4 regions of the Romboutsia lituseburensis genome follow, and region 2 is predicted to be linked to each of the others. Evidence: riboswitches for the same ligand, from Rfam matches in the RefSeq annotation. Region 2 holds a riboswitch; each other region holds the start of a gene.
The links. Region 2 has a riboswitch for cobalamin ahead of NWE74_RS14335 (FecCD family ABC transporter permease). Riboswitches for the same ligand answer to the same signal wherever they lie in the genome.
Positions count from the first base shown of each region.

Region 1: linked by a shared signal. The riboswitch ahead of NWE74_RS03975 (FecCD family ABC transporter permease) and the one ahead of NWE74_RS14335 (FecCD family ABC transporter permease) in region 2 are both predicted to bind cobalamin.
Region 3: linked by a shared signal. The riboswitch ahead of NWE74_RS09520 (response regulator transcription factor) and the one ahead of NWE74_RS14335 (FecCD family ABC transporter permease) in region 2 are both predicted to bind cobalamin.
Region 4: linked by a shared signal. The riboswitch ahead of NWE74_RS03905 (ABC transporter substrate-binding protein) and the one ahead of NWE74_RS14335 (FecCD family ABC transporter permease) in region 2 are both predicted to bind cobalamin.

Region 1 covers NZ_JANQBQ010000001.1:790,388-793,606, forward strand. Annotated here, with positions in the region: gene NWE74_RS03970 (ABC transporter ATP-binding protein) at 1-503, opposite strand, end outside; gene NWE74_RS03975 (FecCD family ABC transporter permease) at 512-1,534, opposite strand; cobalamin riboswitch at 1,678-1,851, opposite strand; gene NWE74_RS03980 (hypothetical protein) at 2,278-3,219, opposite strand, start outside.
Region 2 covers NZ_JANQBQ010000001.1:2,945,915-2,949,133, reverse strand. Annotated here, with positions in the region: gene NWE74_RS14340 (ABC transporter ATP-binding protein) at 1-70, opposite strand, end outside; gene NWE74_RS14335 (FecCD family ABC transporter permease) at 70-1,152, opposite strand; cobalamin riboswitch at 1,296-1,443, opposite strand; gene NWE74_RS14330 (ATP-binding cassette domain-containing protein) at 1,613-2,554, opposite strand; gene NWE74_RS14325 (ABC transporter ATP-binding protein) at 2,547-3,219, opposite strand, start outside.
Region 3 covers NZ_JANQBQ010000001.1:1,974,189-1,977,407, reverse strand. Annotated here, with positions in the region: gene NWE74_RS09530 (energy-coupling factor ABC transporter permease) at 110-853, shown strand; gene NWE74_RS09525 (energy-coupling factor ABC transporter substrate-binding protein) at 825-1,136, shown strand; cobalamin riboswitch at 1,174-1,356, shown strand; gene NWE74_RS09520 (response regulator transcription factor) at 1,587-2,276, shown strand; gene NWE74_RS09515 (sensor histidine kinase) at 2,276-3,219, shown strand, end outside.
Region 4 covers NZ_JANQBQ010000001.1:771,794-775,012, forward strand. Annotated here, with positions in the region: gene NWE74_RS03900 (helix-turn-helix domain-containing protein) at 1-649, shown strand, start outside; gene NWE74_RS03905 (ABC transporter substrate-binding protein) at 690-1,598, opposite strand; cobalamin riboswitch at 1,750-1,923, opposite strand; gene NWE74_RS03910 (aminotransferase class V-fold PLP-dependent enzyme) at 2,125-3,219, opposite strand, start outside.

The sequences.
Region 1 (3,219 bases), 2.2 Mb from region 2:
AGATGATTTGTAGGTTCATCCAATAATATAATTTCAGGATTTTGAGCAAATGTTCTAGCTAAAAATACTCTTTGTAATTGTCCTCCTGACAACTCACTTATCATTTTATCTTTTATATCATAAAGTCCGACTTTTTCTATACTATCAATAACTATATCTCTATCTTCACCTTTTAAAGATTGAAATGGACCTTTTAAATAAGCATATCTTCCCAGCGATACTGTTTCATAAATTGTATAAGGAAAATATATTTGAGATATTTGGCTCATTAAAGCCACTTTTGTAGCTAATTCTTTCCTATTAAATGTATTAACTTCTTTACCATCTATCTTTATACTTCCTCTATAATCAATTATATTTGCAATAGACTTAAGTAAAGTACTCTTTCCACAACCATTTGGCCCTATTATACAAATATTTTCACCTTTTTTAACTTCAAAATTTACATTTTTTATAATGTCATTATTATCATATCCGCAATAAAGCTCTTTGACTTCTAGCATTTTCTTACCTACCCTTTTTTATTATTAAAATAAACATATGCAAAGAATGGCGCTCCTATAAGAGCCGTTATAGCACCTACTGGCAGTTCTTGTGGTGATACTATAGTTCTAGATATAAGATCTGTTATAACCATTAAGCATCCTCCAAATATAAAAGACATTGGTATCACATATGTATGTTTTGACCCAAATACCTTTCTAACTATATGTGGTGCAATTAAATCAACAAATCCTATCGTTCCACTTAAGGCTACTGCTGAGCCTGTTAAAGTTGCCGATAATATAAATAAGTGCTTTTTAACCTTAGCAGTATCTACACCAACAGCTTTTGCTTGCTCTTCTCCAAACGTTAAAATATCCATCTCTTTAGTATACTTTAATACACCTATCATTCCTATTAACAAAAATGGTACAAGGACTTTTACGTATGACCATCCTTTCATGGAAAAACTTCCCATCTGCCACATTGTAATACTTTTTATATCTTCACTAAACAAAGCTGTTATTGTTGTCAAAAGAGCATTTACGAATAATGAAAGTACCATTCCTGCAAGTATTATAGTATTATTCGACATTGTTTTATCTACTTTTTGGCTAAATACTATTACTAAATAAACAGTCAAAAGACCTGATAAAAAACCAATTAACGGAAGTGTTAAGGTTCCTAATAGTGGTATTGATATTCCAAGAACTATAACCAATCCTGCACCTAGTGATGCACCTGATGATACACCTAGAGTATAAGGTGATGCTAACTCATTTTTTAATATAGACTGAACTACTGCACCACTTACAGATAAACAGCCTCCAACCATAAATGCTAATAAAACTCTTGGAAATCTTATAGACCATATTATTGATACATCTTTAGGGTTTATATTATCTATTAAAGGAATGTTAAACATTTTATTTAATAATATATTAGCTGTATCTAACAAATTAATATTAGAACTTCCTATAGATATTCCCATGCAAATTATTAAAAACACTATTGGTATGCATACTAAGGATAAACTTTTTCTCCTAATCATATTTTGAATTACCTTTCTAGTTGATTGTTTAGGGTGTTTTATTAAGTTTTTGACATATTCAAAAAGACATACCTAAAGGGCATGCCTGTTTAAATCAATTACTAAATTACAATTGAAAATCACACTAATCCCCACCCTCAGAAGGTACTAGTTAGATTTTAGGCAGTTCTCCCGGCTCAACTTCGTCCTACTTTCAAACCTTCCCGATTAATCAGTGGTATTTTAGATTTCGTCCGTTTTACGGTTACTGGGGTAGCTTAGAGATTTAATCTAATTCCCTATTAAGTCACATTGACACCTAATATCTTAATATGTACTTATATTATTTATTATATATAATCATTCTACATATATCAACTGTAATAGATTTTATTAATTTCTTATTTAATCTATAAAAATTAAAAGACCATCCATAATAAAAATATCCTGGATAGTCTTTTTTAACTAGATGCTATAAATTTTGATAACTACAAACTATTTAAGTACCTTTGCAAGAGCTAAACTGCATACTGCAATTATTGATGTCCAAGCTACACCCATAAATATCCATGCTGTTGTAGTCACTTTTAACATCTCCTTTTATAAAAATTTTATTATTCCTAGTTTTGTAAAAATGGTTAATTATTAATTAAATGTGATGTTCTTTCTTTCTATAAATATATTCTCTCATCGACTAAAATGTATCGTATTTTACCATTAATTAACCTATTTTACAAACTATTAACAATTTCATTTAATATTCTTTAGTTTGTTATATCTTTTCCCTTATATGTTTTATAGCTATGTAAAAACTCTCTACTGTTAAATATATACTTGCCTCCTATTTGAGTATAATATGCCCCTGTTGAGTCATAAATTTCTTTTACTTTTTGAGTTAAGTTTTTATGATAATATCTAAGTTCCTTAAATTCTTTTTTAAGTTTGTCTGCTGTCATCCACACTTTATTAGAAGTTATGTCTGCTAATTTAATATTATCAAATTGAGAATTATTTTTTTGAGAGTACACATAAAGTTCAGCTAGCAATTCTTGTAAATTCTCATTCGTAAGATCGTGTTTTAACTTTTTGTATAGTATAGCACCCATTGAATCTATACCCTTTTCTTCCAGTCTTTCTTGTTTTATTAATGCATCTAGTGGCTGTCTTTTTATATATACATAAGAATTTTCTTCTAATATATATGTACCCCTATGATATTTTGCAGGTCTATGAATAACAAGAATTGGGCTATACTCACCATTAGTTTCATCTTCATTTTTATCAACTATTTCAGATTTATTTTTAACTTCATACTCGCTAGATATTGATCCATATCTAGACTTCTGATTTAAAGAATAAATTTCATTATCTTCTATATAGTTTATTATTTCTTTAACATATTCTTTATCTATAATATTATTTAAGTTCTCAGTATTATTTACATAGTTTTGAGATAATTCATCTTTTAAATTATTTATATCCTCTATTTTTATATTAAAGACTAAACACATATTTAATAATCTATTTTCTATATCATTTATATCAACATTTATAAATGGTTCTATTTCGTTAAAATATTCATAATTCTTTATTTGCAAAATTTGATTTAGGATGTTCATATGATTTATTGAACTATTTCTATCAAATAAATACTTATTTACACTTTCTTTTAATGCTTCAATATTTTTATATATTTTTATGTATTC
Region 2 (3,219 bases):
CTATATCTATACCCTTTAATATATGCTTATTACCAATTTTTACATAAATATTTTCAGTTTTTATATTCATTAGTTTTTGCCTCCAAATCCATACGTCTTTTTAACCATTAACCAAATAAAACATGGTGCCCCTATCATTGATATTAATATTCCTATAGGTATCTCCGTTCCTTTTATAATAGTTCTAGATAGTACGTCTGCCCATATTAAAAATATAGCTCCTAATATAGCTCCTATTGGTATTATCTTTTTATGATCTGTTCCAAAAATCATTCTTACCATGTGTGGTATTACTAAACCAACAAATCCAATCATACCTGATGCATATACTAATGTACCTATCATTAAAGAGGTTACTATTAAATATAAATGTCTATATTTATGTAAATCTGTACCTAATGTTATTGAGACTTCATCTCCTAGTAACATTAAATTTAAAGTTCTATATTGTGTTATGAAAAATACGGTTCCTAATAAAATAGTAGGTAATATGAATTGTATTTCGTTCCAATCAGCTCCTGCTAAGCTTCCCATTAGCCAAAACGTTATGCTTTGCATTCCCTCAGCATTATTTGCAAAATATACAATAAAACTAGAAAATGCACTACAAACAGAGCTCAATGCCATTCCAGCCAAAAGAAGTTTTATTGAATTTGACCTTCCACCTATATTAGATATTAATAATACAAGCATAGATATAATAAATGCACCTATAAATCCACAAACACCTATTGCATTTGTTCCAAATATACTACCGACTCCAAACATAACTGCAACTGTCGCACCTAAAGATGCGCCTGATGATACACCTAATATATAAGGGTCTGCCAATGGGTTTTTAACTATAGCTTGCATTACTATTCCTACAACTGATAGTCCGATTCCTACCCCTATAGATAAAATAATTCTTGGTAATCTAATCAACCATACAACATCATTTACCGCTGGATCTATAACTATATTTAGATTAAATAATTTATTAAATATAATCTCATAGACTTCTTTTATACTTATATCTACAGATCCTATAGTAACAGATACCCCTATAGATAAAAGTAGAATTGCTATTAGTACTAATGATGTAATAATATAAATCGGCATTGATTGTATTATGCTTTTCTTCTCACATTGTATATGTATCTCTTTCTCCATTTCTAATCTCCTAGTCACTAAATTATCGCATTACATATAGATTAGTATAAGGATACTCCGCAAAGTTTTTCATATATTTTTTATTAAATATCATGTAATATCACCCTTTATACCGAAGAGTATCGATATTTTTAATATTATAAAAGTATCCTGACTTATAGATCATCACTTCAACTTACCTTCCCAGAATATATATCCAGTGGATTTTATAGTTTCAGCTTCCTAATTACAGTAGCGGCACTGTGTGGAAATTTCATCCATCTTCCTTTTTTAATATTATCCATATAGTAATTTAATTACTTAAGTATAATTATATTGTAAATATGCATATATAGCCATATTTATACATAATTTTATAAATTCTTTTTATATTATCTTTAAATATGTAAATAAATATCTTTTTAATTTAAATAAAAAAAATAGTGATTATAATTAACATGTATATTATAATCACTATTTTTTATACTATATTTAACCTATTATTAAATAATCGAATTTCACTTTGTGATAAATATACATAATGATCTTTATATACTTCTATCCATTCTGGCTCTTCTTTAGAGTAATCATGTATTGATTGACTATACTTAATCTTTTGTCTAGACTTTGTTTTTCTAGGGTCTGGTATTGGTATTGATGATAATAACGACTTTGTATATGGGTGTATAGGATTACTATATAACTCATTTGCTGTAGCTAACTCTACTAATTTGCCATTATACATTACACCGATTCTGTCACTTATATGTTTAATCATGGATAAATCATGAGCTATGAATAGGCAAGTTGAACTTGTTTCTTTTTTTAATTTTTTAAATAAATTTACTATCTGAGCTTGAATAGAAACATCAAGAGATGCAATTGGTTCATCTGCTATTATAAATTCTGGATCTATACAAATTGCTCTAGCTATTTGTATTCTTTGTCGCTGACCACCTGAAAATTCACTTGGATATTTATTTATACTACTTTCATCTAATCCTACTAATTGTAAAACCTGTTTTACTTTTTCATGTCTTTGTTCTTTATTTTTATAAATTTTTTGTATTTTTAATGGCTCTGCTATTATATCACCAACTTTCATTCTTGGATTTAAAGCTGATGAAGAATCTTGAAATATTATTTGCATATTTTTATTTATAATTTTTTTTTCTTTTTTATATACTTTTCTGTCAGTAATACATTTATCTCTATATATTATCTTGCCGTTAGTTGGTTTATAAATATTCATTATACACCTTCCTATAGTAGATTTTCCTGATCCTGATTCCCCTACCAATCCAAAAATTTCACCTTTATAAATATCAAATGATATATCATCTACAGCCCTTATCATATTTTTTTTATCCAGCTTAAAATATTGTTTTAAATTTTTTATCTGTAAGATTTTCTCCTTATTCATTGCTAACCCTCTTTTCTGATTTATTAAATCTACTTTTATTAAATTCAGGTGCTTTTTCGTGAAGTAACCAAGTTGCAGCACTATGTTTTTCACTTATTTTAAACATAGGTGGCTCTTCAAAATAATCAATTTTTAAAGCATTCTCATTTCTACAAGCAAATGCATCTCCTTTAGGAGGATTTATCAAATCTGGAGGCATACCAGGTATGCTGTATAAAAAATCCACGTCATTTTTAATATCAGGTAATGAGTTTAAAAGTCCTCTTGTATAAGGATGTTTCGCATTATAAAATATATCTTCCGCCGTTCCTACTTCAACTATCTTTCCTGCATACATAACAGCTACTCTATCTGCAATTTCAGCTACTACTCCTAAATCATGTGTTATAAATATGATAGAAATACCTGTTTTATCCTGTAAGCTTTTAATTAACTCAATTATTTGTGATTGAATAGTAACATCTAATGCAGTTGTTGGTTCATCAGCTATAAGTATCTTTGGATTACATGCTAGGGCTATTGCTATTACTATCCTTTGTCTCATTCCTCCTGAAAAATGATGGGGATATTGCTTGTATCTACTCTTAGCATTATCTATACCAACTAATTCAATTAACTCTATTGCTTTTTTCTTCGCTTCTAATTTACTTATTTTATTATGTACT
Region 3 (3,219 bases), 970 kb from region 2:
TAAAAAAATATAAGAAATTTGTACTAATTTTGACAATTATATGACACAAAAAAGACACAATTTAGTTGTATAATTAACTTAGAAAAACTTAATAAGGGGAGATGGACTAATGAAAAATTTTAGATTAGGGATTATGGCAGCATTCATGTTTATACTACTTAATCCTGTTCAATCACACGCCATGCATATAATGGAAGGATTTTTACCTCCAAAGTGGTCTATTGCATGGAGTTTAATATTTATACCGTGTTTTTTAATAGGATTAAAAAATATCACAAAAATACTTAAAGAAAATCCTAAAAAGAAAGTATTATTAGCGCTATGTGGTGCATTTGTATTCGTATTATCAGCGCTAAAAATACCATCATTAACAGGAAGTTGCTCACATCCAACAGGGATAGGACTAGGAGCTATATTATTTGGACCAAGTGTAATGGTTGTTTTAGGAACAATAGTACTTTTATTCCAAGCTATACTTTTAGCACATGGTGGGTTAACAACTTTAGGAGCTAATGGATTCTCAATGGCAGTTGTAGGAGCCTTAGTTACATATGGACTATATAAATTACTTAAAAAGTTTAATGTAAATACTAGATTTAATGTATTTATATCTTCTGCATTAGGATGCTTAGCTACATATACAGTAACAGCAACTCAACTAGCATTAGCGTTTCCAGATGCATCTGGTGGAGTTATGGCATCTTTAGTTAAATTCTTAGGAATATTCTTCTTAACTCAAATACCTATAGCAATAGGTGAAGGTATATTAACAAGTATAATATATAACATGATCACACAAAGAGAAGAGGAAGGAGTAGACTACGATGAGTACAAATGCGAAACAGGCAAATAAAAATAAAGATAATAAAAAAGCTAATAAAAACAACTTTATAATGCTTTTAATAGCAGTTGCTCTTATAGTGACTCCTTTAGTATTAAAACCAGGAGCAGAATATGGTGGAGCTGATGGTCAAGCAGAGGATGCAATAACAGAAATATCTCCAGACTATAAGCCTTGGTTTAGTAGTTTATATGAGCCACCTAGTGGAGAAATAGAAAGTTTACTATTTGCTACTCAGGCAGCTTTAGGAGCTGGAATCATAGGATATTATTTAGGTAGTAGAAAAGCCAAGTAAATGCATGTATAATATATATTATAAAGCATTTTATTATAAAATTAAATCTATTATAGGCTCTCTAAAAAGAGATTAATAGGGAAAAAGGTTAAAATCCTTTGCAGCACCCGCTACTGTAATGTGGACGAACGTTTGTTAAACCACTGTGATAATTTCACGGGAAGGTAAACTAGTAGGATGAAGCTAAGCCAGGATATCTACCTATAATATATAAAGGATTTCTTCGGGGATGAGGAAGGTTCTTACTGACTATATGAATATTTATTATATAGGTATACTAAGCTCATCCCCGTTTGATTGAGCTTTTAATTTTGCCCTTAACCTATTTTTAATAAAATAAATGATTTAATCATAAAAAATGCTTTAGCTGTATTGCTAAAGCATTTTTTATGTTAGTATCTTTATAGCAAGAGGTTAAATGGCTACAAGGGGATAAAGGAGTGAGTAATTTTGAAAAAGACTTTAATTTTAATATGTGATGATCAAGAATCAATACATGAAACAGTTGGGGAGTATTTAAAATTAGAAGGTATGGATTATGTATCAGCATACGATGGAATCGATGGGTTAAAAAAATTTGAAGAATATAATCCTGATTTTATATTATTAGATTTAATGATGCCAAAGATGTTTGGAACTGAAGTATGTAAAGAAATTAGAAAAGTAAGTAATGTTCCAATTATTATGTTGACAGCAAAAGGTGAGACTATAGACCGAATAACTGGACTTGAAATGGGGGCAGATGATTATATAACTAAACCATTTTCGCCAAGAGAGGTAGTAATAAGAATAAAAACCGTTTTAAGACGAGTAACTAGCGCAAATTCGTATAAAAAAAGTGATTTAATAAAACATAAAAACCTTGAAATAAATTTAGAAAGTCACGAAGTATATATAAATAAGCATCCAGTTAGTATTACACCTAAAGAAATTAAGATATTTTATATGCTAGCATCAAATCCAGGAAAGACATTGACAAGAGACTTTATATTGTCAGAAGTTTGGGGATATGATTATTTTGGGGATACTAGAGTAGTAGATACTCAAATTAAAAGATTAAGAAAAAAAATAAGTTCATATGACTCTGATTGGGAAATTAAATCTATATATGGTGTGGGATATAGATTTGAGGTGTCTTAATGAATCATTCACTATTTAAAAAAATATTTAGAACGATAGGCATTGCTAGTATAGTTGCTGTTTCAGTTATGATATTATTTTGTAGTATAACTTTGAAACAATACTTTTTAAAAATTAAATTAGAAGAAATCCAGCAGAAAGTAGAAGATACAATATATCAATATGATATTGTGGCTAGTAAATTGTCTGATAGACTTCAAAATATATTAGGAAATGATGTTATTATAAAAGGATATGATAATTCTAAACAATCAATATGTAAAATATATCCTAAAAGAGAAGATGGAATTATAATTGATGATATAAAAATAAAACAAGGATTAGAACCATACATAAATACAGTTTTGGGAGGAAATTCAATAAAAGGTGTAACTAAAGTTTATGGATTAAAGGGAGACTCCATAATTGTAGGAGAGCCTATAAAGCAAGACGGCAAAATTGTTGGTGCCATATTTGTTATAAAGCTTACAAAAGATTTTGCAGATTTATTTGTAGGATTTTATATTGTATTAATGATAAGTGTAGTTTTAGTTTTAACATCTACTATTATACCTATATACTTATCAAGTAAAAAATGGTTTAAACCCTTAGATGATATGACTAAGGCTACAATGTCTATGGCAAAAGGGGATTATTCTGTAAGGATAAAAGAAAGTCAAGATGATGAGATAGGTGATTTAGCTAGAGCTTTTAATGAACTAACATTAAGGTTAGAACAAAATGATAAGGAAGCTAGATTATTAGATCAAATGAGAAAAGATTATGTAGCTAACATTTCACATGAATTAAAGACTCCAGTAACATCTATAAGAGCAGTAGCAGAAATGTTAAATGATGATGCATTTTCAGATAAATTAGATAGGAAAAAATATTATAGTATGATATTAAGAGAATCGATGAGATTAGAAGTATTAATAAAGGACATGCTAGAGTTATCTAATCT
Region 4 (3,219 bases), 2.2 Mb from region 2:
AAAGTATGAATTAGAACAAGGAGATTTAATTTTTTATGCTCCTCTTCAATTTCATACTCAATCAACTCTAGATTCTAGTAGTTCTTATTTAACAATTAATTTTAATATGGACTTTAATCATCATGAGTTATTATGTAATAAGGTCTTTACATTGCAAAGAGACTCTTATTCTCTTGTTGGAAAACTAATAGAAGAACTTTCTAGCAAGAGTATATACTCTAACGATTTATCACTTTGTTATTTAAAGCAACTTATTATACAAACACTTAGATTAGAGAATTCTTATTTTCAATCTAGACCAACTACTCATATGCAACAAACTTATGAAAATAATTTGCTAAATGAAATCCTAAAATTTATAGATAATCATTTATATGAAAAACTTTCAGTCGATAATTTATGCCGACATTTTTGTATTAGTCCATCTATGCTACACTCTTTATTTAAAAAGAATATGAATAATACTGTAAAAAATTATATTAATGACCTTAAGCTTAACAAAAGCAAGGAGCTTATTAAAAACTCTACATATACACTCAGTGAAATTTCTGAAATTCTAGGATTTTCATCAATTCATTATTTTTCAAAAAAATTTAAATCTAATTTTGGGATTTCACCTACTGAATATTCAAAATCGATTTATGATTAAACAAAAATAACACCTGTAAAATACAGGTGTTATTTTATTTCTACTTATAACTTTCAGGGTAAATTGCTACTGCCATTTCCTTAAGAGCTTTTATAGCGTGATGTGATGGACGAGATGATGAATTTTTATCTATTAAAAATACTTTATTATCTTTAACTGCAGTTATATTGCTCCAACCATTACGAGATTTAATTTCATCTAAAGGATTTTTAATATAGTCTACATTAGTTAATATTACATCTGGATTTTTATCTATCACTGATTCTTCACTTGGACTTATCCATGATTTTTCATCTTTAAATGCATTTTCTGCTCCAACTAATTCTATCATTTCATTTAAGAATGTTGAATTCCCAAAACTATATAGATTTGGTGCTGGTCCTATTTCAAAGTAAACTTTTTTCTTATCTTTTATAGTTTCACCTATAGCTTTTATTTCATCTACTTCTTTTTTCATATTATCTACTATCTGTTGACCTTTTTCTTTTTTATCAGTTATATCTGCTAAAAACATAATGTCATCATAAATTCCTTGTATACTATCACTACTTGGTATGTAAACTACGCTTATTCCAGCCTCTTTTATAAGTTTAAATGGATCTTCACTTGAACCTGTTTTATTATGTCCTGATGCTATTATTATATCTGGATTTAAAGCTATTATTGCCTCTGCATCTGGATTTAAGAAATCTATTGTTTCTATGTCTTTGTTTATTCCTTCTATATCTGTTGAATATTTATCCACCGCTACTAATTTATCAGCAAGACCTAAATCTACTAGCACCTCTGTGTTTGATGGGGCTGTTGATATTATTCTATCCATTTTTTTAGGAAGTGTAACATCATTACCTTCTCTATCTTTTATTGTTTTACTTTTTGGGCTACATCCTACAGTAGCTAGCATAACTACTAATACTAATGCTAATATACTCGTTAGTTTCTTTTTCATTTTCTTTCTCCTTACTTATAATTTCTACTTATAAATTTTTTACTTCTTCATTTAACTTTAATACTAATACAAAAAACAAAAAAGCATGCTTTGAGAGCATGCTTTTGATTTTATCTTTATTATATAGTTAAATATCTAACCCTCAGAAGATATTAACGTTAAAGATATTGGCAGGTATCCCGGCTCAACTTCATTCTACTTTCAAACCTTCCCGATTGCTCAGTGGTATCTTTGATTTCGTCAGTTTTACGGTTACTGGGGTAGCTTAGACTTTTAATCTAATTCCCTATTAAGTTAAATAAACACCAATACTTTTATTATTCTTTTTTCTCACTTTTATAGTAGCTTATATTTCATGTATTTGCAATCCTTTATTTCAATAATCTAATTTATACCCATTTTTCTTTTCACAATCTCTCAAATATCTAATAAAAAATTCATTTATCTTAATTCACTGCGTATTCACTACTCTTCATAGTGACAACGGCTTCGTACGTTTCTTAAAATATTATAAGTCATACGTATATTAGTTATTTCTTATTATACTTTTTAAAGCTCTTATAAAAATTTCAGCTTCTTCTAATGTGTTATATAACCCTAAACTTAACCTTACCATTCCATATTGTTCTAAGTCTTCATCCATTGCATGTTCATAAGCTTCTTCGTCACTTATACCTAGCAGCCTATTTACATATGGATGAGCACAGAATTTAGCATATCTCAATGCTATACCAAACTCTTCTGCAAATTTATGTGCAACTGTATCAAACTCGATTCCTTCTATATTAAATGTAATTACACCCAATCTATCATCCGTATACTCTGTATCACCATAAAGTATTACTCTATCTAACTTTTTCATTTCTTTCATCAAGTAATTTTTAAGTAGCATTTCATGACTAGATATATTTCTAAATCCTATATTTCTTAATTGATTTAATGAACTTACCATAGCCATTACACCTAAAAAATTAGATGTTCCAGCTTCATCTTTGTGAGGTGGTTCACTCCATACAACACCATAATCACTTACTACATCAACACATCCACCACCTCTTAGAAATGGTTCTGCTTGTGATAGCTCTTCGGTTAATCCCACTATTGCTCCACTTCCATAAGGAGCATACGCTTTATGAGCAGAAAATACTAAAAAGTCTATTTGCTCTTCTGGTGTTCTACCTTTCATATCTACCTTTTTATGTGCTATAAGCTGAGCTCCATCAACTATTATTTTCGCATTATATTTATGGGATATTTTCGCAATCTCATTAATAGGGTTTGTGTATCCAGTTACATTTGATGCTCCAGTTATACTTACATATTTAATCTCACCATTATTTTCTATCAAATTTTTTTCTATATCATTTATATTAACTCTTCCTAATTCATCAACATCTATATATTCTACAGTAGCTACTTTTCTCCAAGGTAAGTCATTAGCATGATGTTCCATTCTAGTAGTCAACACTTTTTCATTTTTATCCTTTATTAATACATTTGCTAATAAGTTTATTCCTTCAGTTGTATTTTTTGTGTATATTACAGTGTGTGAATTGCATCCTAACAAGTTAAAAAATGTTAAAATTTGTTCTCTAGCTTCTTCATATTTTTGAGTACATAA